Regions from separate parts of the Desulfocurvus sp. DL1XJH-121 genome, predicted to be linked through region 2. Evidence: predicted binding sites of a transcription regulator. Region 2 holds the regulator's gene; the other holds the start of a gene.

Region 1 (10,929 bases), on a different contig from region 2:
CTGGAGCATGAACAGGGAGCCGCCCTGGTCCATGCACCATTCCATGTCCTGGGGCGCGCCCAGCAGGCGTTCCAGGGCCAGGGCCGCGCGGGCCAGGGTCACGGCCCGGTCCTCGGGCAGGCAGGGCTCGGCCTCGGGCGTGTCCCCGCAGACCACCTGGGGCGCGCCGCCCCCGGAGCGGCGCTCCAGCACCGCGGGCTCGGCCTCGCGGGTCAGGGTCAGGATTTCCGGGGACGAGCTGCCGTCCACCAGGTTCCGGCCCAGGCCGCCGACCACGTACACGGCCATGCGGTCCTCATCCGGCCGCGCGGGGTCGCGGGTGTAGACCACGCCGCTGGCCGCCGGGTCCACCATTTCCATGACCAGCACGGCCATGGGCGTGGCCGGGTCGGGCAGGCCGTAGCGGATGCGGTAGGTCACGGCCTTGGCGCTGTACTTGCTGGCCAGGACCTCCTTGTAGGCCGCGCCCAGGTCCGACAGCCCCACCCCGAGCACGCTCTCGTACTGCCCGGCGAAGGAGGCGTCGGAGTCCTCGCCCACGGCGCTGGAGCGCACGGCCAGATGCACCCGCCCGCCGCGCGAGGCGGCCAGGCGGATGGCGTGGTCGCGGTATTCGCGCTCCACCTCGGGCGGCACGTCCCCCGAGAGCACCAGGCGGCGGATCTCCTCGCAGATGTCCGACACGAACCCGGGCGCGTCCAGGTTGACCTTGGCCAGCAGGGTGTCGATGCGCGGCCTGAGCTCGTTGTATTCGATGAAATAGTGGTAGGCGCGGGTGGTGATGACGAAGCCCTGGGGCACGGGCAGGCCCGAGGCCCCGGCCAGCAGCGCCAGGTTGTGCGCCTTGCCCCCGGCGCGGTTCGGCAGGGCCGCGGCTTCCTCCATGGCGATGGCGTAGGGCGGGGAGAAGTCGAAGTCCGGCAGCTCCGAGGCCATGGTCAGGTAGAAGGATATCTTGTTGCGGTAGTCGGGCAGGTCCAGGTAGCGGCCCGGGCTCATGGCCATGAGCTCGCGCACCAGGAAGTCCGCCTGCACCTGCAGCTCGCGCACCAGGTTCTGGACGCGGGTCCAGTCCACGGGGGCCGGGGAGTAGTGCAGCTCCTCCAGCTCGGCGATGCGCTCCAGGCAGGAGCGGTCGATCTCCAGCAGGTTCTTGAAGGATTCGTATTTGCGCCTGAGCAGCGTCCCGGGCGCGAAGACCTGGTACGTCCAGTGCTTGAAGAGTTCCTTGAACATGCGACCTCGCGGCTGCGGGGCTGGCCGTGGGCGAACCCGGTTCAGGAGCCGAGGATGGCGGCCACCTTCTGCTCCAGTTCCTCCTTGTCGATGGGCTTCACGCAGTAGTCCGCCGCGCCCAGCTGCTGGCATTCGCGCGCGGTCTCCAGGGTGGGGTAGCCCGTGAGCATCATGACCTTGATGTCCTCGGATATCTTGTGGATCTCGTCCAGCACTTCCACCCCGGTCATCTTCTTCAGCTTGATGTCCAGGATGGCCAGGTCCACGTGCCGGGTCCGGCAATGGGCCAGGGCCTCCTCTTCCTCGGTGAAGGCGGTCACCGTGTGTCCCTTGCGTTCCAGGATGCGCTTGATGAGCACCCCGGCGTCCATGACGTCGTCCAGAACGATGATCTCGGCCATGTGGCGTACACCTCCTCGCGGGCGGCTAGGCTGGCTGGTTCAGGCCCTTGAGGGCCGCGGCTTCCGCGCATTCCTCTTCGGGCAGTCCTTCCTTGGTCAGGGGCAGTTCGATGATGAACAGGGTGCCGGGGCCGGGCTCGGCGTCCCCGGGGGCGTCGGTGTCGTATTCCAGATATTCCAAAGGGGCCGGGCTCGTCACGGAGATTTTTCCGCCGTGGTCCGAGATGATGCCGAAGGACAGGGACAGGCCGAGGCCCGTGCCCTTGCCCACCGGCTTGGTGGTGAAGAAGGGGTCGAACACGCGCGAGAGGTTCTTTTCGTCCACGCCCGAGCCCGTGTCCGCCACGGTGACCAGCACCCTGCGCCGGTGGCTGCAGAGCTTGGTGCCGACCATGATCTTGCCGTCGGAGCCGATGGCGTCGAAGGCGTTGCCCACCAGGTTCATCCAGACCTGCTTGAGCTTGTCGCGGTCGCCCACGATGGGCGGCACGTTGGGGTCCAGGTCCAGGTCCACCACCACCCGCTCCTGCAGGAAGATGTTGGTCACCAGATCCGCCACCTCGGTGATGGACTCGTTGAGGTCCATGGGCTCCATGGAGCTCTCAATGTTGCGCGAGAAGCCCAGCAGATCGGCCACGATCTTGCGGCAGACCTGGGTCTGGCGCTCCACGATGGCCAGGTCCTCGCGCATCTGGCCCTCGGGGGCGTCCTCCATGAGCAGCTGGGTGTAGCCCAGGATGATGCCCAGCGGCGTATTGATCTCGTGGGCCACGCCCCCGGCCATCTTGCCCAGGTCCTGCATCTTCTGCGAATGCACCAGCTGCTCCTGGTACTGCTTGATCACCGAGATGTCGCGCGCCGTGAGCAGCAGGCCAATGATGTCGTTGCCGTCGTGCACCGGGACCTTGAGGACGTGGAACCAGCGCCGGTTGCCCTCCTTGCCCATAAGCACCTGCTTGGACAGGGGCTTGCCCGTGATCAGGATCTGCTTGTCCTCGTGGTAGCTGGCGTCGGCCAGGGCCTCGCCGAACAGCTCGAAGTCCGTCTTGCCCAGGACGTCGCGTTCGTCGAAGCGGAAATAGGTGCAGAAGGCCTTGTTCACGGACATGTAGCGCAGGTCGCGGTCCTGCATGGACACCAGGTCCGGGGTCACGTCCAGGATGGTCTGCATCAGGGACTTCTGGCGCTCCAGGTCGGCCTGGGCCCGCTTGAGCTCCTCGATGTAGGCCCCCAGCGTCAGGGTCATCACGTCGAAGGTCTCGGCCAGGCTCTGGATCTCGTCGCCCACGTTCTCGCGGTAGACCTTGCAGCTGCGGCAGGAGGCGAACTTCTTGGGCAGGTCCAGGTCCCTGCAATCCGGGCAGAGAGTCCCGGCCAGGTACCAGCAGCGGTGGGTAGTGTCCCCGTAGGCCGGGCATTTCTCGTTGCCGCAGCGCATGACCTGCCAGCATTCGCGCAGGGCCGGGGGCGCGGTGTGCACGTTGAGGTGCCCGCGCACCACCTCCTCGGCGCTCTGGCGCAGGAGGTTGATGCTGCGCGTGACCCCCCGGGCGAAGACCGAGGTCAGGAGCATGGCCGCCACCACCACGGCGGCGGTGATGCCGAAGATGGTGGTCATGACGTCCTGCTGGGCCTTTTGCACGCGCATCTGGCTGATGCCCAGGCGCACGGCGCCCACCCGGTTGCCGCCCACCAGCACCGGGGCCACGAAATCGAAGATGCGCGTGACCCCCGTGTCCAGGAGCTGGATGTTCACGCCCCGCTCCGGGGGGGCGTTGGCGTCCTTGAGCTCCACGGGGAAGCCGTCTTTGAAGCTGTGCACGATGACGTCGCCCTGGGCGTCCAGCACGAAGGCGTAGGTGATATAGTCCGAGAGGCCCTCGATCTCGTCCACCAGGTTCTTTAGGCGCAGGAAGTCGCGGGCCAGCACCGGGTCCACGGCGCGCAGGGCCAGGTTGCGGACCATGGACGTGCCGCGTTCGCGGTTCTCCTCCAGGATGGCGTTCACGCTCACGCGGGACACGGCCAGGCCCATGACCAGGCCGAAGAGAACCACGATGGCCGCGGTGCCCAGGTTGATCTTGTCCTGGAATTTCAGGCGGTGCAGCAGGCGGCGGGGCATGGCCTAGTCCCCCTTGCCCGGGGCGATGGATTCGGCCAGCCTGCGCACGGGGTCGAAGTCCGCATCCTGGGAGGGGATGATGGCCGTGAACCCGGCGTTCTCCAGGATGGGGCGCAGGTGCGGCTGCCCGGGGTCCAGAGCCAGCATGGCGGCCTTGATCTTGCGCACCACCCCCGGGGAGAGGTCCCGGCGCGCCGAGTAGACCCAGCCGGGATACCAGCGGGTCTCGTCCAGCACGCGAATCTGCCTGAGGTCCACCTGGTTGGCCATGAGCGCCAGGGTGCCCTCGCGGATGGAGCCCACGTCGTACTGCCCGGAGAGCACGCCCAGCACCACCTTTTCCTGCTTGCCCCCGGGGCCCGGGGCGAAGGCGATCTCCGCGAAGTCCGAGCGGGAGAGGCCGTGCTCCATGAAATGCCCCAGGGCGAAGAGGTAGCCGCCCGCGCTGCCCGGATCCACGGCCAGCCAGCGCTTGCCCTTGAGGTCCGCGAGGCTCTTGATGGCCTTGTTGGCCGCGCGCACGATGATCTGGCCGCGGAAGTTCTTGCCGGGTTCCTCCTCCACGCGGGCGAAGGCCCGGGCTCCGCTGGCCCCGGCCATCTTCACGTAGATGAAGGGGTTGGAGAAGGAGATGTCGATCTGGCCCCGGGCCACCATGTCCATGTGCTCGGTGAAGGTGTCCGGGAAGACCTGGCGCATTTTCAGGCCCGTGGCCTCGGCCAGGTATTCCACCAGCAGGTGATGGCGCTGGTAGGACAGGCTGTGGGCGTACTGGGGCAGATAGGCGTAGGTCACCTCCTCCTGCCTGGGGCGGAAGGTGATCTCTTCGCGTCTGGTCAGGTCCACGCGCTTCACGGAGTCGTCGTCGCCGCATCCGGGGAGCAGGGCCAGGACCAGCGCCAGGAGCCCCAGGGCCGCGGTCCGGGCCAGGATTCGGGCCGGGTGCCGCTTGGCGCGAGGGCACAAAGAGCGGTCGGGTATGGGGATCACGATTGCGACTGTACCCGAAGGCCGGGAAAAATCCTAGCCCGGCCCGCGACCCGCCCTGGTCCGGGCTAGGCCGCGCGTGTGGCCGGGAACGGAAAAAATTGTCGCTTCGGGTGTTGACAACCCGGGCCGGGGATTTATCAGTGTGCCACGCCGCCCGGGCTTCCCGGTGCCGATTGACATCGGGGTTGTGGGCGGCTATCTCGTGGTCGCTGGCACTCGCCGCAGGAGAGTGCTGACAGAACGAACCAACATCATGCAATTATGGAGGATAATCATGAAGCTGAAACCGTTGAACGACCGCATCCTGGTCAAGCGCCTGGAAGGCGAGGAAGTCACCTCCGGCGGAATCATCATTCCCGACACCGCCAAGGAAAAGCCCATGAAGGGCGAGATCGTGGCCGCCGGCCCCGGCAAGACCGACGATGCGGGCAAGAAGATCAAGATGTCCGTGAAGGCGGGCGACCTCGTGCTGTTCAACAAGTACGCCGGCACCGAGATCAAGATCGACGGTGTGGAGCACCTCGTGATGCGCGAGGATGACGTTCTGGCGATTATCGAAGACTAATCAAATTTTTTTCTGAGGAGTACTTACAATGGCCAAAGAGATTCTTTTTGACGCCAAGGCCCGCGAGAAGCTGAAAATCGGCCTGGACAAGCTTGCCAACGCCGTGAAGGTGACCCTGGGCCCCAAGGGCCGCAACGTGGTCATCGAGAAGTCCTTCGGTTCTCCGATCATCACCAAGGACGGCGTGACCGTGGCCAAGGAAATCGAGCTTGACGACAAGTTCGAGAACATGGGCGCCCAGATGGTCAAGGAAGTCGCTTCCAAGACCTCCGACGTGGCCGGCGACGGCACCACCACCGCCACCATCCTGGCCCAGGCCGTGTTCACCGAGGGCGTGAAGCTCGTGGCCGCCGGCCGCAATCCCATGGCCGTGAAGCGCGGCATCGACAAGGCCGTCGAGTCCCTCACCGAGGAGCTGGCCAAGATCGCCAAGCCCACCCGCGACCAGAAGGAGATCGCCCAGGTCGGCACCATCTCCGCCAACAACGACGCCACCATCGGCAACATCATCGCCGAGGCCATGAACAAGGTCGGCAAGGAAGGCGTCATCACTGTTGAGGAGGCCAAGGGCCTGGAGACCACCCTGGACGTGGTCGAGGGCATGCAGTTCGACCGCGGCTACCTCTCCCCCTATTTCGTGACCGATCCCGAGAAGATGGTCTGCGAGATGAACGAGCCCCTGATCCTGATCCACGAGAAGAAGGTCTCCAACATGAAGGACCTGCTTCCCGTCTTGGAGCAGACCGCCAAGATGTCCAAGCCCCTGATGATCATCGCCGAGGACGTGGACGGCGAGGCCCTGGCCACCCTGGTGGTCAACAAGCTGCGCGGCACCCTGAACGTGGTGGCCGTGAAGGCCCCGGGCTTCGGCGACCGCCGCAAGGAGATGCTCAAGGACATCGCCACCCTCACTGGCGGCCAGGTCGTCTCCGAGGACCTGGGCATCAAGCTCGAGAACATCACAGTCAATGACCTGGGCACGGCCAAGCGCATCGTCATCGACAAGGAGAACTCTACCATCGTCGACGGCGCGGGCAAGCCCGAGGACATCAAGGCCCGCGTGAAGCAGCTGCGCGCCCAGATCGAGGAGACCACCTCCTCCTACGACCAGGAGAAGCTCCAGGAGCGCCTGGCCAAGATCGTGGGCGGCGTCGCCGTGATCAACGTGGGTGCCGCCACCGAGACCGAGATGAAGGAGAAGAAGGCCCGCGTGGAGGACGCCCTGAACGCCACCCGCGCCGCCGTGGAAGAGGGCATCGTGCCTGGCGGCGGCGTCGCCCTGGTGCGCTGCTCCAAGGTGCTGGACAAGATCAAGCCCGCTGACGACGACGAGGCCGCCGGCGTGGCCATCATCGCCCGCGCCATCGAGGAGCCCCTGCGCATGATCGCCAACAACGCGGGCATGGAAGGCTCCATCGTGGTGGAGAAGGTCCGCGAGGGCAAGGGCGGCTTCGGCTTCAACGCCGCTTCCGCCGAGTACGAGGACCTCATCAAGGCCGGCGTCATCGACCCCAAGAAGGTCACCCGCACCGCGCTGCAGAACGCCGCTTCCGTGTCCGGCCTGCTGCTGACCACCGAATGCGCCATCTGCGAGAAGCCCGAAGAGAAGTCCGCTCCGGCCATGCCCGGCGGCATGGGCGGCATGGGCGGCATGGGCGGCATGTACTAGGCCCCCAGCCTCCGACGACGATACTGCCTCATCAGGGCCGTCCCGCAAGGGACGGCCCTTTTTCGTGTCCGTTGCTCCATTTGCCTTTGCGGGGCTTCGTGCTAGCTTCCGGCCCATGCGAAACGACTTCACCCACGGCGGGCGGATAGGCGCGCTGGCCGGGCGCGCCGGGTGCGCGCCCGGGGACATCCTGGACTTCTCCGCCAACATCAATCCCCTGGGCCCGCCCTCGTGGCTGCGGCCGCTCGTGGGGCGCGCGCTGGGCGGGCTGGCGCATTATCCCGAGCCCTATGCCGAGTCTCTGTGCGCGGCCGCGGCCGAACGCTTCGGCTGCGCGCCCGAAGAGGTCGTGGCGGGCAACGGGTCCACGGAATTGCTCTATGCTCTGCCCGGGGCCCTGGGGTTTTCCCGGGCCCTGATTCCCGTGCCTGCGTACACGGACTACCGCCGCGCCTGCGAGCTGGCGGGCGTGGCCGTGACGCCGCTGGCCCTGGACCCGCAGGCCGGGTTCGCCGTGGATTTCGCCGCCCTGGCCGAGGCGCTTGCGCCCGACGCCGGGCGCGGCTGGGCCGTGTTCCTGGCCCGACCCAACAACCCCACGGGCCGGGGCCTGGACGCCGCGTCCCTGCGCGAACTTGCCGCGCGTTTCCCCGAGGCCTGGTTCGTGGTGGACGAGGCCTTCGCGGATTTCGCGCCCTCCATGGAGCGCCTGGCGGGCCGGCGCCCGGCCAACGTGGTGGTCCTCTATTCCCTGACCAAGTTCTATGCCGTGCCCGGCCTGCGCCTGGGGCTGTGCTTCGCCGCGCCGCACGCGGCCGCCGCCATCGCCGGGCGCATCCCGCCCTGGTCCGTGAACGGCCTGGCCCAGGCCGTGGGCGAGCGCGCCCTGGCGGACGAGGAATACCGGGAGCGCAGCGTCGAGGCCTGCGCCGGGCTGCGCGCCGGGCTCGTTTCGGCCCTGTCCGCGCTGTCCGGGATCACGGTCCTCCCCGGGGAGGCCAACTTCCTGCTCCTGCGTCTGGCCGACGGCGGGCCCACGGCCCCGGAGCTGGCCGAAAAGCTCCTCCTGGCCTCGCGTGTGGCCGTGCGCGACTGCGGGTCCTTCGAGGGCCTGTCGCCCCGGGGCCGCTGGATACGCGTGGCCGTGCGCACGGCCGGGGAGAACGCGGCCCTGGCGGACGCCCTGGCCCGGGCTTTGGGTGCGCCCGCGCGCGCCAAGGCCCCCCGGCGCACCCCGGCCATCATGGTCCAGGGCTGCTCGTCCAACGCGGGCAAGAGCGTGCTCGCGGCGGCCCTGTGCCGCATCCTGCTCCAGGACGGATACCGCCCCGCGCCCTTCAAGGCCCAGAACATGTCGCTGAACTCCTTCGTGACCTTGGACGGCGGCGAGATGGGCCGGGCCCAGGCGACCCAGGCCCAGGCCTGCCGCCTGGACCCGGACGTGCGCATGAATCCGGTGCTCCTGAAGCCCAGTTCGGACACGGGCTCCCAGGTCGTCGTCATGGGCAGGCCCGTGGGCAACATGCGCGTGAAGGACTACGTGCGCTACAAGCCCGAGGCCTTCGCCCGGGCCCGGGCCGCCTACGACTCCCTGGCCTCGGAGCACGACGCCATGGTCCTGGAAGGCGCGGGCAGCCCGGCGGAGATCAATCTCAAACGCCACGACATCGTGAACATGGCCATGGCCCGCCACGCCGGGGCCGCCGTGCTCCTGGCCGGGGACATCGACCGGGGCGGGGTCTTCGCCTCCTTCGTGGGCACCATGGACCTCCTGGAGGAATGGGAGCGGGCCCTGGTGCGCGGGTTCGTGGTCAACAATTTCCGGGGCGACGCGTCCCTGCTGGATGAGGCCCTGGTGCTGACCCGGGACTACACGGGCGTGCCCTTCGCCGGGGTGGTGCGCCACCTGCCGGACCTGGGCCTGCCCGAGGAGGACTCCGTGTCCTTCAAGAGCGGGGTCCTGGACATGGCCCCGTCCCCGGAGCGGGTGGCGGAGGTCGCGGTGCTGGACCTGCCGCACCTCTCCAATTTCACGGACCTGGACGCCCTGGCGGCCGAGCCCGACGTGCTACTGCGCGTGGTGCGCCGTGGCGACGCCCTGGGAGCGCCCGGGGCCCTGATCCTGCCGGGCAGCAAGAACGCGCCCGGGGACATGCGCGCCCTGGCCGAGAGCGGCCGCGACCGGGAGATCGCGGCCCTGGCCGCCTCGGGACAAACGGAGATCGTGGGCCTGTGCGGAGGGTTCCAGATGCTCGGCCAAAGCATCGCCGATCCCCTGGGCCTGGAGTCCGAGGGCGAATGCCTGGGGCTGGGGCTGCTGCCCCTGGCGACCGAATTGGCCCGGGACAAGACCCTCACGCGCTCATTGGCCGTGCATCGGGAGTCCGGCCTGTCCGTCGCCGGCTACGAAATCCACCACGGCCGCACCGAGGCCCGGGACGCGGGGCTTCGGCCCTCGATCGTTCGCGAGGACGGCGAGGCCCTGGGCTATGCGCGGGACGACGGCATGGTCTGGGGCAGCTACCTGCACGGGGTGTTCGACGCCGACGCCTTCCGGCGTTGGTTCGTGGACCGGCTGCGGGTGCGCGCCGGGCATCCGCCCCTGGGCCGCCCGGCCACGGTCTACGACCTGGAGCCCGCCCTGGACCGTCTGGCCCTGGCCGTGCGTCACAATCTGGACATGGAACTGATGTACGGTCTTTTGCGGGCCTGACGGACGGCCCGGAACGATCGTCAACAGTCGACATCCGGAAGGTTGCGGATGTGCAACGGCTGTACAGTCAGGACGCGGAAGGGATAATTCGTGCATTTGCTTTAGTGAAAAAACTCACAATAAAAGTTGAATCGGCGGGAAAATAAATTTGCAGTGGATCGTTTAAAGCCTTGATATTCTCAGTTGTTGCTGGTTCTTAAGTGCAAAAGCAGTATAATTATCGACGCGCCGACACTTTCAGAATCCCCTGAGAGTGAAGGCTTTTTTCATTTTTGCCGTAGGAAAGACGTTGATTCCGGTTCTGCATTGCGATATGCAGTGCCCATACATTCTGACATTGGAGGAATATGATGGATGAATATCTGAAGGAAGCACTTGAGATAGTCAGGGCGCAGGCCAGCGTGCGCACCATGACCGAGGAAGAGATCATTTCCATGGTGCAGAAACTGGCCAAGGGCATCGCCGGCATCAGCGACGAGAGCGACGACGCCGTCGAAGCCCTGGAGCCCGCCGTGGATCCCAAGAAGGCCATCCGCGAAAAGAGCATCATCTGCCTGGAGTGCGGCAAGAGCTTCAAGGTGCTGACCAAGCGCCACCTGGCCGCCCACGGGCTGACCCCCGCCGAATACAAGGACAAGTGGGGCTACACCAAGAAGACCTCCCTGGTCTGCAAGGGCCTGGCCCGCGAGCGCCGCAAGAAGATGGCGGAGATGAAGCTCTGGGAGCGCCGCGGCAAGAAGAAGTAGTTCTTCTCAACTGCTTTCGCTGCTTTGGGCCCCACCCGTCTCCGGGTGGGGCCTTTTTTATGCCTCAGGCCCGGGCCGTGACCAGGATCAGGTCCCTGCCGCTGCCGGGCCAGGCGGCGTGGAATTCCGCCCGCTCGAAGCCCGCGTCCAGGAGCAGTTCCGCAAGCTCCCGGCGGGAGTAGGCCCGCATGGTGCTGCAATACGCCCGGGGGCGCGTCCCCCCGGATTGCAGAATCACGTATCGCTGCACCGAGGTCCGCCGGGCCGAGAACCAGTGGTTGCGCACTAGGCAGAGGTACGGCTCGTCGCTGAACAGGCCGCCCGCGCAGGCCTGCCAGGATTCGCCCCGCCCGCTGCGCGCCACGGCCCCGTAGGTGTGGACCTCCAGGGCCACGGTTCCTCCCGGGGCCAGGGCGGCGCGTATCCGCTGCAGCAGTCCGGCCGCGTCCCGGGGCGGGAAGACGTTGAACTCACCATAGAGCATCAG
Region 2 (10,929 bases):
CGTTCCACTGGTCGCGGGCCAGGGACAGTCCGGCGCGGAAGCGCAGGTCCCAGGGGCGCGTCTTGTCGCGCAAGAGCGAATCCATGTGCCTGCGGGCCGCGTCGGGCCGGTGGATGGAGATGAGGGCGCGAAGGTAGACGTCGTTCCACTGCCAGGTCTGGGGCGCGGACGGGCGCAGCTCCGCCAGGTGGCGCAGGGCCTCCAGGGCCACGTGGCCGTGGCCGTTCTGCAGGGCGGACACGGCCAGGCGTTCCCAGGCCTCGGCCCGCTCGGCCGCCGTGAGCCCGCCCCTGTCCAGCAGGCGGCGGTTCAGGACCTCGCTGGCCTCGTGGTCGCCCGCCTCCCAGGCCTGTTCGGCCTGTTGGGCGGTGCCGACTATGGCGGGCCTGCCCTCGCCGGGCGCGGGGGTGGTGGGCACGAGCCGCTTGGCGCAGCCGGCCCCAAGGACCAGGGCCAGGATCAGGACGGCCAGGGCCAGGGCGCGCAGGGTCCTGGGCGACGGGGAAGCGGGGGTGGTGCGTATGGATTTCATGGCCGTATGGCGGCTGCCGGGGTTCGGGTAAAGAAAAAGCCTGTCCGCGCAATGCGCGGACAGGCAAAGCTATCCATGTTCGGGAGGGAAGGCAAGCCCGCTCTCCCCGGGCACGGGTTAGACTTCCTTGTAGTCCGCGTCCACCACGTCCTCGTCGTTGCCACCCGCGGGACCGGCCGCGCCGGAGGCTCCGGCGTCCGGGCCGCCATGGGCCTCGCTTTGCTGCTGGTAGAGCTGCTCGGCGAGCTTGTGGGAGGCCTGGGCCAGTTCCTGGGTGGCGGTCTCGATGGCCTGGGCGTCGTCGCCCTCCATGGCCTTCTTCAGGGCCTCGACCTTGGATTCGATGTCCGCCTTCACGGCGGCGTCCACCTTGTCGCCCAGGTCGCGCAGGGATTTCTCCGAGGTGTAGATCAGGGTGTCGGCCTGGTTGCGCACCTCGATGAGCTTCTGCTTGGCCTTGTCCTCCTCGGCGTGGGACTCGGCTTCCTTGACCAGGCGCTCGATCTCCTCCTCGGCCAGGCCGGAGGAGGCGGTGATGCGGATGGACTGCTCCTTGCCGGTGCCCATGTCCTTGGCGGACACGTTGACGATGCCGTTGGCGTCGATGTCGAAGGCCACCTCCACCTGGGGCACGCCGCGCGGCGCCGGGGGCAGGCCCGTGAGCTCGAAGCGGCCGAGCGTCATGTTGTCCGAGGACATGGGGCGCTCGCCCTGGAGCACGTGGATGGACACGCTGGGCTGGTTGTCCGCCGCCGTGGTGAAGACCTGGCTCTTCTTGGTGGGGATGGTCGTGTTGCGGTCGATGAGCTTGGTGAACACGCCGCCCAGGGTCTCGATGCCCAGGGACAGAGGGGTCACGTCCAGAAGCAGCACGTCCTTCACGTCGCCGGCCAGGATGCCGCCCTGGATGGCGGCGCCCATGGCCACCACCTCGTCGGGGTTCACGCTGCGGTTGGGCTCCTTGCCGAAGATGGCGGCCACCTTCTGCTGCACCAGGGGCATGCGGGTCATGCCGCCCACGAGGACCACCTCGTCGATGTCCGAGGCGGACAGCCCGGCGTCGGCCAGGGCCTTCCGGCAGGGGCCTTCGGTGCGGGCCACGAGGTCCTCCACCAGCTTCTCCAGCTTGCCGCGGGAGATCTTGATGAGCATGTGCTTGGGTCCGGACTGGTCCGCGGTGATGAAGGGCAGGTTGACCTCGGTCTCCTGGGCCGTGGACAGCTCCTTCTTGGCCTTCTCGGCGGCTTCCTTGAGGCGCTGCAGGGCCATGCGGTCCGCGGCCAGGTCGATGCCGTTCTCGCGCTTGAACTCGTCCACCAGGTAGTCGATGACGCGGTGGTCGAAGTCCTCGCCGCCCAGGAAGGTGTCGCCGTTGGTGGCGCGCACTTCCACTACGTTGTCTCCCACCTCGAGGATGGAGATGTCGAAGGTGCCGCCGCCCAGGTCGAACACGGCGATCTTCTCGTTGGCCTTCTTGTCGAAGCCGTAGGCCAGGGAGGCGGCCGTGGGCTCGTTGATGATGCGCTTGACGTCCAGGCCCGCGATGCGGCCGGCGTCCTTGGTGGCCTGGCGCTGGGAGTCGTTGAAGTACGCGGGCACGGTGATGACGGCCTCGCTGACCTTCTCGCCCAGGTAGGCCTCGGCGTCGCTCTTCAGCTTGGCCAGGATCATGGCCGAGACTTCGGCCGGGCTGTACTTCTTGCCGTCAATCTCCACGCAGGCGTCGGCGTTGGTGTTGGCCGCGATGGTGTAGGGGCAGGAGTCGGTCCACTTCTTGATCTCCGGGTCCGCGTGCTGGCGGCCCATGAGACGCTTGATGGCGAAGACGGTCTTCTCGGGGTTGGTCACGGCCTGGCGCTTGGCCATTTCGCCCACCAGGCGTTCCTTGTCCGTGAAGGCCACGATGGACGGTGTGGTGCGCCCGCCCTCGGGGTTGGTGATGCACTTCGGGTCCTTGCCCTCCATGACGTAGACACAGGAGTTGGTGGTCCCGAGGTCGATTCCGATGATTTTACCCATTGTTCTCCTCCGTATGGAACAAATGCATGATGCGATCAGAGTTTGTTGTAATCCGCGCCGTTGCGGTCCAGCCCGGCGCAGGATGGGGAAAATTTAAGTCCGTTGGCGCGGGTGTAAAGGGGGAGTGTGAAAAAAACTTCACCTCGGCCCCCGGCCCCGGGCGGCTTCCAGGGGGGGGGGAGGAGGATGTCGGAAAAGGAACGCGCCCCTTGCGGGGCGCGTTTGTCGCGGGCCAAGGGGGGGGCTCGGCCCGCCGGGGGGGAGGAGGAATCAGTTGCGGGCCGGGGCCTCCGGGCCGAGGGGACCGGGGGGGGCGGGGCCGTCCGCCAAGGACGCGCCGGTTTCCCACCAGCGGGTCGTGCGCAGGTCGTCGTCCAGGGTGATCAGTTCGCCCAGCCTGGGCGTCACGAGGTCGATGCCCCGCTGGTCGGCCAGGGCGGCGATGGACTCGGCCGGGGCGCGCCAGGTGTGGCGCGAGAGAATGAACATGCCCCAGTGCACGGGCATCAGCCGCCGGGCGCGTACGTCGGCAAAGGCTCGGATGGTCTGCTCGGGCAGCATGTGCACCTCTTCCCAGAGTTCGTCGTACTGCCCGTTTTCCATGAAGGCGATGTCAAAGGGCCCCAGGCGTTCGCCGATTTCCTTGAAATGCGTGTCATAGCCCGAATCGCCGCTGTAGAAGACGCTTTTGCCGCCGCCCCGGATGGCCCACGAGGCCCACAGGGTCCGGTTGCCCTGGAACAGGCCCCGGCCCGAGAAGTGCTGCGCGGGCGCGGCCGTGAATTCCAGGCCGCGCACCCGGGCCGACTGCCACCAGTCCAGTTCGGTGACGCGTTGGGGGGCGATGCCCCAGCCCGCGAGGTGCGAGCCCACGCCCAGCGGCGTCACGAACAGCGTATCGGTGTCACGGAAGTGGCGCACGGTCTGCATGTCCAAGTGGTCGTAGTGGTCGTGGGAGATGCAGATCACGTCGATGCGCGGCAACTCGTCCAGGCCGGCCGGGGGAGCCTGGAAGCGGGGCGCCAGGAATTCCAGGGGCGAGGCCGCGGCCGAGAACACCGGGTCCACGAGGACGTTGATCCCGGCCACCTGCACCAGGAACGAGGAGTGCCCGAACCAGACGAGGCGGATATCCTCCGAGGGCCTGTCGAGCGCGGAAAGGTCCGCGCCCGCCTCGGGCAGCGGGCCCTCGGGCCTCAGGGTCCCGCGCCGGAAGATGATTTCGGGCAGCGCCTTCCAGGGGCTGCGCTTGCGCATCGTTGCCAGGAGGCCCGGGCGGCGGTTCTCGAATCCGTTTTCCGTGTCGTAGTGCGGGGATCGGCGCATGCGGGCCAGGTCCTCGCCCTGGGGGCTGGTGCCCATGATGGCGCAACCGGTCATGAGGATCGCTCCGATGGGTATGCAGACCGCCGTTGCGGCCAGGATCAGCTTGGCGCGGCGCGACATGGCGGCCTATGGCGCCGTGCCGGGGCAGATGATGGCGATGGCCAGGCGCAGGTCTTCGAGATACCCGGCGTGGCCGTCGCACAGGAAGAAGATGCCCTTGTGGGCGTGGTACAGGGTGCGGGCCACGTCCATGGGCGCGTGCCCGCCCGCGCGCACGGCCGGGCATCCGGCCACGGCGTTGGCCAGCATTTGCATGAATCGCAAGTGGCTGGCCGCGCAGAGGTCGCCCACCAGGGTGTGCGTGGCGTCGAGGATTTCCACGAAGTGCGGCGAGGCCTTCATCGTGTCGATGAACTGGCCGGCCGAGGCGTCGAAGGCCGCCAGCAGGCGTTCGGCCAGAGGCGCGGACGCGTCGTCCAGGGCCAGACGCGCGGCGCGGGCCGTGGCCTCGAAATGGTCCGCCATGGCCTCGCGGAAAAGGTTTTCCTTGGACCCGTAGCGCTTGTACAGGGTCTGGCGCGAGACCCCGGCCGCTTCGGCCACGGCGTCCAGGGAGGTCTTGCGGTACCCGTACAGGGCGAACTGGTCCAGGGCCTTTTCCAGCAGCGGGTCGCGCTGGGCGGTGTCGGCATGGGGCGGCATCGGCGTGCTCCGGCGGAGTCATTGTTTACGTTGTTTACGACATAAACCTAGATTGTAAACTTTGTCAATAGGCCTCGCGACGCTGCGCCCGGGCCCGCCTCGGGGGGGGGCGGAACGGTCGGGCAAGACAAAGGGCGCGCCCGCATGGCGGACGCGCCCTGAAGTTCGGCCGGGAAGGAGGCTATTCCGGCTTCTTGGAGACCATGACCTTGGCCGGCCGCAGCAGACGGCCGTTCAGGAGGTAGCCGCGTTGCATGACCTGGGTCACGGTCCCCTCGTCCAGGTCCTCGCGCTCGTCCTGGCCCACGGCCTCGTGGCGCTCGGGGGTGAAGGCCTCGTTGGCCTCGCCCACGGGCACCATGCCGTTGGCCGAGAGCACGTCCAGGAACGCCTTGCGCGTCATGTCCACGCCGAGCACGAAATTCTTGCAGCCGTCTTCCTGGGGGGAGTGCTTGAGGGCCAGGTCCAGGTTGTCCAGCACCGGGAGCAGCTGTCCCAGGACGTTCTCGCAGGCGAACTTGCGGAACTCCTGCTTTTCCTTTTCCAGGCGTTTTCTGGTGTTGTCCAGCTCGGCCAGGGCGCGCAGGCGCACGTCCTCGGCCTCCGCCCCGATGTCGCAGCCCGGGCAGATGCGTTGGCGGCACAGGGTCTTCAGTTCCCCGTCGCTGGGCTCGTAGGGAGCTTCGACCTTGGCGGGCGCGGCTGTTTCCTGGGCCTCGGTGGGCTTGTTCTCTTCGCTCATTATGTTCTCCTGGCGGATCAGTGTCGATTGCGGATCAAATCGGTAAGCACCCTGGCGGTGAAGTCAACCGCCGGGACGATGCGGGCGTAGTCCATGCGCAGGGGGCCGATGACGCCCACCACCCCGCGCGGGCCGCCCTGGCCGCCGTAGGGCGAGGAGATCAGGCTGTATTCGCGGCGGGCGTCCTCCCCGGAGGCCTCGGCCTCGGTGGAGAAGGTGATGCGCATCTCCCCGGCCTCGATGGTGCGGTCCAACAGCTCCAGGAGCCGGGAGCGCTCGTCGAACAGGTCCAGGAGCTCGCGCACGGTTTCGGCGTCGGTGAACTCGGGCTGGTCCAGGAGGCGCGAGGCCCCGCCCACGAACAGGTCGCGGCCGTCCTCGGCGTCGAAGGTGGCGTTGGCCAGGGTCAGGGCCCGGTGATAGAGGCGGTCCATGCGCCTGCCCGCGCCGTCCAGCTCGCGCAGGATGCGCGTGCGCGCCTCGGACAGGGTCATGCCCGCGAAATGGTGGTTCAGGTAGTTGCCGAAGCGCACCAGCTCGTCCCTGGAAAGCTCCTCCTGCACGGGCAGCATGCGGTTCTGCACCACGCCGCCGTCCAGCACCAGCACGGCCATGACCAGGTCCGAGCGCACGGACACGAAGTCGATGCTCCGCCAGCGCACGTCGAAGCCGCCCGGGGCCAGGGCCATGCCCACCTGGCGCACGCAGGAGGACAGGGCGTGGGAGGCCCGGCGCAGCATTTCGGGCATGTCCAGCCCGGCCAGGTCCAGGGAGTCCTGGATGGTGCGCCTCGCCTCGCCGTCCAGGTCCTGGGGCGCGAGCACGGCGGAAAGATACCAGCGGAAGGCCCGGGGGGTGGGCGCGCGGCCGGCCGAGGTGTGGGGCTGCTCCAGGAAGCCCTTGTCCGTGAGGTCGGCCATGACCGTGCGCATGCTAGCCGGGGACAGGGACAGGCCGCTGTCGCGGGCCACGGTGCGAGAGCCCACGGGCTTCGCGTCGCGGATGAAGTGCTCGACGATGGTCGCCAGCACGGCGTGTTCCCTGTTGGTCAACTGCATGCGGACCCGTCCTGTTCTGCCTTACGCTGCTGACTAATCACGGCTCGGGGGGGTGTCAACGCCCGGGCGCTCAGCCATCGCCCAGCGAGGTCTCTCGGTACACGTAGTCGCGCACGGCCTGGACCCAGGGCCGGGGGGTGATGCCCGTGGCTCTGGTGAATTTGGCCGTGTCCAGCACGGAGTAGGCCGGGCGCTTGGCCTTCTGGGGATATTCGGCCGAGGTGATGGCGTGCACCGCGCAGGTGGTGTCCATGCAGCGCAGGGCCTCGCTGGCCAGCTCGCACCAGGAGGCGCTGCCCGCGTTGGCCACGTGGTAGAGGCCCGTGGCCTCGGCGTTGACCAGGGCCAGGGTGTACTCGGCCAGGTCCGGCGTGTAGGTGGGCGAGCCCACCTGGTCGTGGACCACGTTGATGCTCTCGCGCTCGGCCGCGAGGTTGAGCATGGTGCGCACGAAGTTGCCCTTGCCCGGCCCGAAGAGCCAGGCCGTGCGCAGCACCAGGAGCGAGGGCATGCCCAGGGACAGCAGGGCCATCTCGCCCTCCAGCTTGGTTCGGCCGTACACGCTTTCGGGGCAGGGGTCGTCCTCTTCGGTGCGCGGCGTCTCCGACGGGCCGCCGAACACGAAATCCGTGGAAAAATGCACCAGGGTGATGTCGCGGCCGAGAGCCGCGCGGCCCAGGGCCTCGGGCAGGGCGGCGTTGACGCGCCGGGCCTCGGCGGGCTCGTCCTCGGCCTTGTCCACCTGGGTGTAGGCCCAGGTGTTGAAGATCACGTCGGGCTGGTAGTGGTCCAGGAACGCGCCCAGGGCCTCGTAGTCCCAGGCCTTGGGGCCGGGGCGGGGCGTGGCCGAGGCCTCCCAGCCCTGCTTCTCCAAAAGGGCCGTCAGGGAGCGGCCCAAGAGCCCCGTCTCCCCGCCGAGCACCAGGGCGCGGTGCGGGGTCACTGGCGCTCCCCGTACCAGGCGTCCATGAAGGAGCGGTACTCGCCGCTCTGGATGGACGCGGTCCAGGCGCTGTTGGCCTCGTACCAGGCCAGGGTCTCGGCCAGCCCGGCCTCGAATTCGTAGGCCGGGGCGAAGCCCAGCTCGCGGGCGGCCAGGGAATAGTCCATGGCGTAGCGCCGGTCGTGGCCCGGGCGGTCCTTGACGAAGCTGATGAGCCCCTCGTCGGCTCCGGCCACGGCCAGGATGGCGCGCACCACCTCCAGGTTGCTCCGCTCCGCGTTGCCCCCGAGGTTGTACACCGCCCCGGGGCGGCCCTTGGCCAGGGCCAGCTCCACGCCGCGGCAATGGTCCGTGACGTGGATCCAGTCGCGCACGTTCTCGCCGTCGCCGTACACGGGCAGGGGCTTGCCCGCGCGGGCCAGGCCGAACATCAGGGGGATGAGCTTCTCCGGGAACTGCCAGGGGCCGTAGTTGTTGGAGCAGCGGGTGACCACGGCGGGGTAGCCGTAGGTCTTGCAATAGGAGCGCACCAAGAGGTCCGCCGAGGCCTTGGACGCCGAATAGGGGCTGTTGGGGGCCAGGGGCGTGGCTTCCGTGAAGGCCGGGTCCCCGGGGCCGAGGGAACCGTAGACCTCGTCCGTGGAGACGTGCACGTAGCGCTCGATGCCGGCCTCCATGGCCGCGTGGATCATGTTCTGCGCGCCCAGCACGTTGGTGGTCACGAAGGGCGAGGGGTCCGAGATGGAGCGGTCCACGTGGGACTCGGCCGCGAAGTTGACCACCGCGGTGACGGCGTATTCCTTGAGGATGCGGGGCACGGCCTCGGGGTCCGCGATGTCCGCGCGCACGAACGCGTAGCGCCCGTCCCCGCTTTCTTCGAGGGGGGCGAGGTTGGCCCGGTTGCCCGCGTAGGTCAGCTTGTCCAGGTTGACCACGCGCAGGTCCGGGCGCGCGCCGAGCATATGATAGATGAAATTGGTGCCGATGAATCCGCACCCGCCGGTGACGAGCAGTGTCATATATGTTGTCCTGGCAGTGTTTGGGCGATGTTGCCGGGCCGCCGGGAGCGGCGCTGGAGGCACGTTATCCCAAAACGGTCGCGCAGCAAAGCCCGGCCCCGGGGCCCGGAAAACGCCCCCCGAACCGCGTCGGGCGGGAAATATGCGGCAGGATGAAAAAAATGCTTGATAGCGGCGGGGAAGGTTGGTAGCTATCTCCTCCCGCGCCAAGGAAAACGCGGCGGCGACCCCGGCCCCGATGGGCCAGCGCCGTTGCCATCCCGGGCGGTGATGTGCTAGCACATCCTTGAAAGTGGGCGATTAACTCAGCTGGTCAGAGTGCCATCTTCACACGGTGGAAGTCACTGGTTCAAATCCAGTATCGCCCACCACCGAAATCACGGAACCCCAGGTAATTAGCCTGGGGTTCTTTTTTTGCGGCCCGCGTCCGGCCCTCTAGTCCCGGGGGCCGAAGGTCTCGGGCTTGGCGTCGGCCAGGTTCAGGATCTTGAGGGTGTCCTGGAAAATGAAGGCCGGGGTCGGCTTTTCCGTGCTGTTCTTGGCGAATTCCAGGGCCATGATGTACGCCAGCTGGTAATTTTGGGGCTTCTCGTCAAGGCCCGCCCGGTCCAGCAAATCCTCTCTGGTCCGTCCCGACATGGTTGTTTCTCCTGTCTGCTGCAGTGAAGGGATTGCCTCCAGTATGGCACAGCCGGGAGAACGGGTAAACCGGGAGCGAAGAAACAGGGGGCGGCCCTGCGCCGGGAAGGGGTTACGCGTCGGCCAGCAGGACGCCTTTGAGGGACATCTTCTGCGCCGGTTCGTGGGGCGGGTGGGCGTACCCCGCGAAGGCCCGCCCCTGGCCCTGGATTTCAAGGGCCAGGATCAGACGGATCTGGCGGAACTGGCCGAACACGAGATCCATGGGGCCGATCCAGTGGGTAACCAGGACCTCGCCGCGAATGAATCCGCTTTCCTCCGCATAGGTGCCCACGTAGAAATAGGTGGAATCCCCTCCGCGAATCCGGCCGTCCCTGAGCACGGCCGTGGAGGAATTGCCCTTGTTGCCTAGATGGTAGGTGAGTCCGAACAGGCCTGAGATCATGGTCTTCTCGGGGGTCGATGTCCTGGGGTTCGTTCCCATGGCACATCCGTCCCCCGGGGGCAAGCCCCGCGGTCCCCTCTGGCGGTGTCGCGTCTGCGGGACGGCGCCCACATGGCGGCCGCCGTCCCCGGGGTGTCCGGCCAGCGCCCTACTCGGTGCGGTTGATGTGGCCGAAAAAGACCATGCCGTCGGTGAGCCCGCCGGACATCATGGCCGGACGCGCCCCTTCACCGCCGCCGCCGGCTTCCTTGATGGCCTGGGCCAGGGCCCGGTTCGAGGCCGCCGCCTTTTCGTTGGAAGCCACGATGCGCTCGGTGGCCTGCCGCAGCTCCTGCCTGAATTCCTCGATCATCGTCTGCAAAACAGTCGCCTCGGACATCTCGTCCCCTCCTTGCTTGAAAGTGCGACGTACTGCCTTGTAGCATGATATCTTGATGTTGGTAAACAGGATGGGAGAAAAACCGGGCATGTTTGTCCGTCGCATTTGGCTTTTGCATTCGTATATCAACGCTGATCGCTGTTTTTCGCGCGGTGATCCGCGAAGTATTGTTTTGAATGCGTCTATAATCATGAGACTATCGCTATGCTGGTGGACGACGCTTTTCTGTATCATCGCATTGCCGTGTCAGGGGCGGCCGCGCTTCCGGCCGAGGGCCCGTCCCCGGTTCCGGGCGCTGGCCTTTTTCCCGCCCCGGGGTGTAGGCTGGGGCAGGCGCCGCGTCGGGCGGCGGGGGAGGGCGCATGCACCGGATGGGCGTGGTGGCCGTGGGGAGCGGGGAGTTGCTGGTGCTCCTGGAGCATCGCCTGGAGCTTGCCGGTGGGCTGCTGGCCCAGCGCATCACGCCCCTGGCCGTGAGCGCGCCGGGCGGTCCGGGCTGGAGCGGCCCGGCCTGGGAAAGGCTGCGGGCCAAGGCCCTGGCCCTGGACGCGGACCCGCGCCGGGCGCGATTCAGCCGCGAACTCCTGCTGCCCGAGGCGCTGCGCGGCCTGGGGCTCGGAACCTACATCCTCTGCGCCCTGGTGCGCCGCGCCGTGGGCCGGGGCTGCGGCGGGGCGCGGGTGCGCGCCCTGCATCTCCTCGCTCGCCAGCACAGCCCCCTGCGCAGCGCCTTCTACCTGGGCATGGGCTTCGAGCTGACCCTGTACGCCGACGGCTCGGGCTGGGCCCGGGCCCCGCGCCTGGACGGCCTGCGCGCGGCCCACGACCCGGCCAAGGTGCGCGAGGCCTGGCCCGTTGACCTTGCCCCTGGCCGGGAGGCGTTGTACATCCCCTTGCCGCACCCGGCGCGCAAGGGAGGCAAACCGTGGAAGTAGTGCTTTTCGAACCCGAGATCCCGCCCAACACGGGCAACGTGGCCCGCTTGTGCGCGGCCATGGGGGTTCGCCTGAACCTGGTGGAGCCCCTGGGCTTCAGCCTGGAGGACAAGTACCTGCGCCGCGCGGGCCTGGACTACTGGCGGCATCTGGATGTGCTGGTGCACGCGGACTGGGATGCGCTGCTGGC

The links. Region 2 encodes HrcA, which represses chaperone genes, less so after heat shock. Its sites were predicted from a motif close to TGTTAGCACTCNNNNNNNNNGAGTGCTAACA; they were not measured.
Region 1: a site for HrcA is predicted at 4,957-4,987, ahead of groES (co-chaperone GroES). Genes of this name have one in related genera too.

What each region holds. Positions count from the first base shown of each region.
Region 1 covers NZ_JBTVWW010000003.1:115,153-126,081, reverse strand. Annotated here, with positions in the region: gene ACYYG1_RS03475 (PEP/pyruvate-binding domain-containing protein) at 1-1,236, opposite strand, end outside; gene ACYYG1_RS03470 (response regulator) at 1,278-1,637, opposite strand; gene ACYYG1_RS03465 (ATP-binding protein) at 1,663-3,759, opposite strand; gene ACYYG1_RS03460 (phosphate/phosphite/phosphonate ABC transporter substrate-binding protein) at 3,763-4,689, opposite strand; gene groES (co-chaperone GroES) at 5,024-5,314, shown strand; gene groL (chaperonin GroEL) at 5,343-6,983, shown strand; gene ACYYG1_RS03445 (cobyric acid synthase) at 7,099-9,696, shown strand; gene ACYYG1_RS03440 (Ros/MucR family transcriptional regulator) at 10,047-10,442, shown strand; gene ACYYG1_RS03435 (class I SAM-dependent methyltransferase) at 10,507-10,929, opposite strand, start outside.
Region 2 covers NZ_JBTVWW010000021.1:32,272-43,200, forward strand. Annotated here, with positions in the region: gene ACYYG1_RS13725 (penicillin-binding protein activator) at 1-532, opposite strand, end outside; gene dnaK (molecular chaperone DnaK) at 650-2,551, opposite strand; gene ACYYG1_RS13735 (MBL fold metallo-hydrolase) at 2,822-3,997, opposite strand; gene ACYYG1_RS13740 (TetR/AcrR family transcriptional regulator) at 4,004-4,579, opposite strand; gene ACYYG1_RS13745 (nucleotide exchange factor GrpE) at 4,761-5,321, opposite strand; gene hrcA (heat-inducible transcriptional repressor HrcA) at 5,339-6,379, opposite strand; gene rfbD (dTDP-4-dehydrorhamnose reductase) at 6,450-7,322, opposite strand; gene rfbB (dTDP-glucose 4,6-dehydratase) at 7,319-8,341, opposite strand; tRNA gene ACYYG1_RS13765 (tRNA-Val) at 8,636-8,712, shown strand; gene ACYYG1_RS13770 (hypothetical protein) at 8,777-8,980, opposite strand; gene ACYYG1_RS13775 (GrlR family regulatory protein) at 9,093-9,464, opposite strand; gene ACYYG1_RS13780 (hypothetical protein) at 9,574-9,804, opposite strand; gene ACYYG1_RS13785 (hypothetical protein) at 10,167-10,739, shown strand; gene ACYYG1_RS13790 (tRNA (cytidine(34)-2'-O)-methyltransferase) at 10,730-10,929, shown strand, end outside.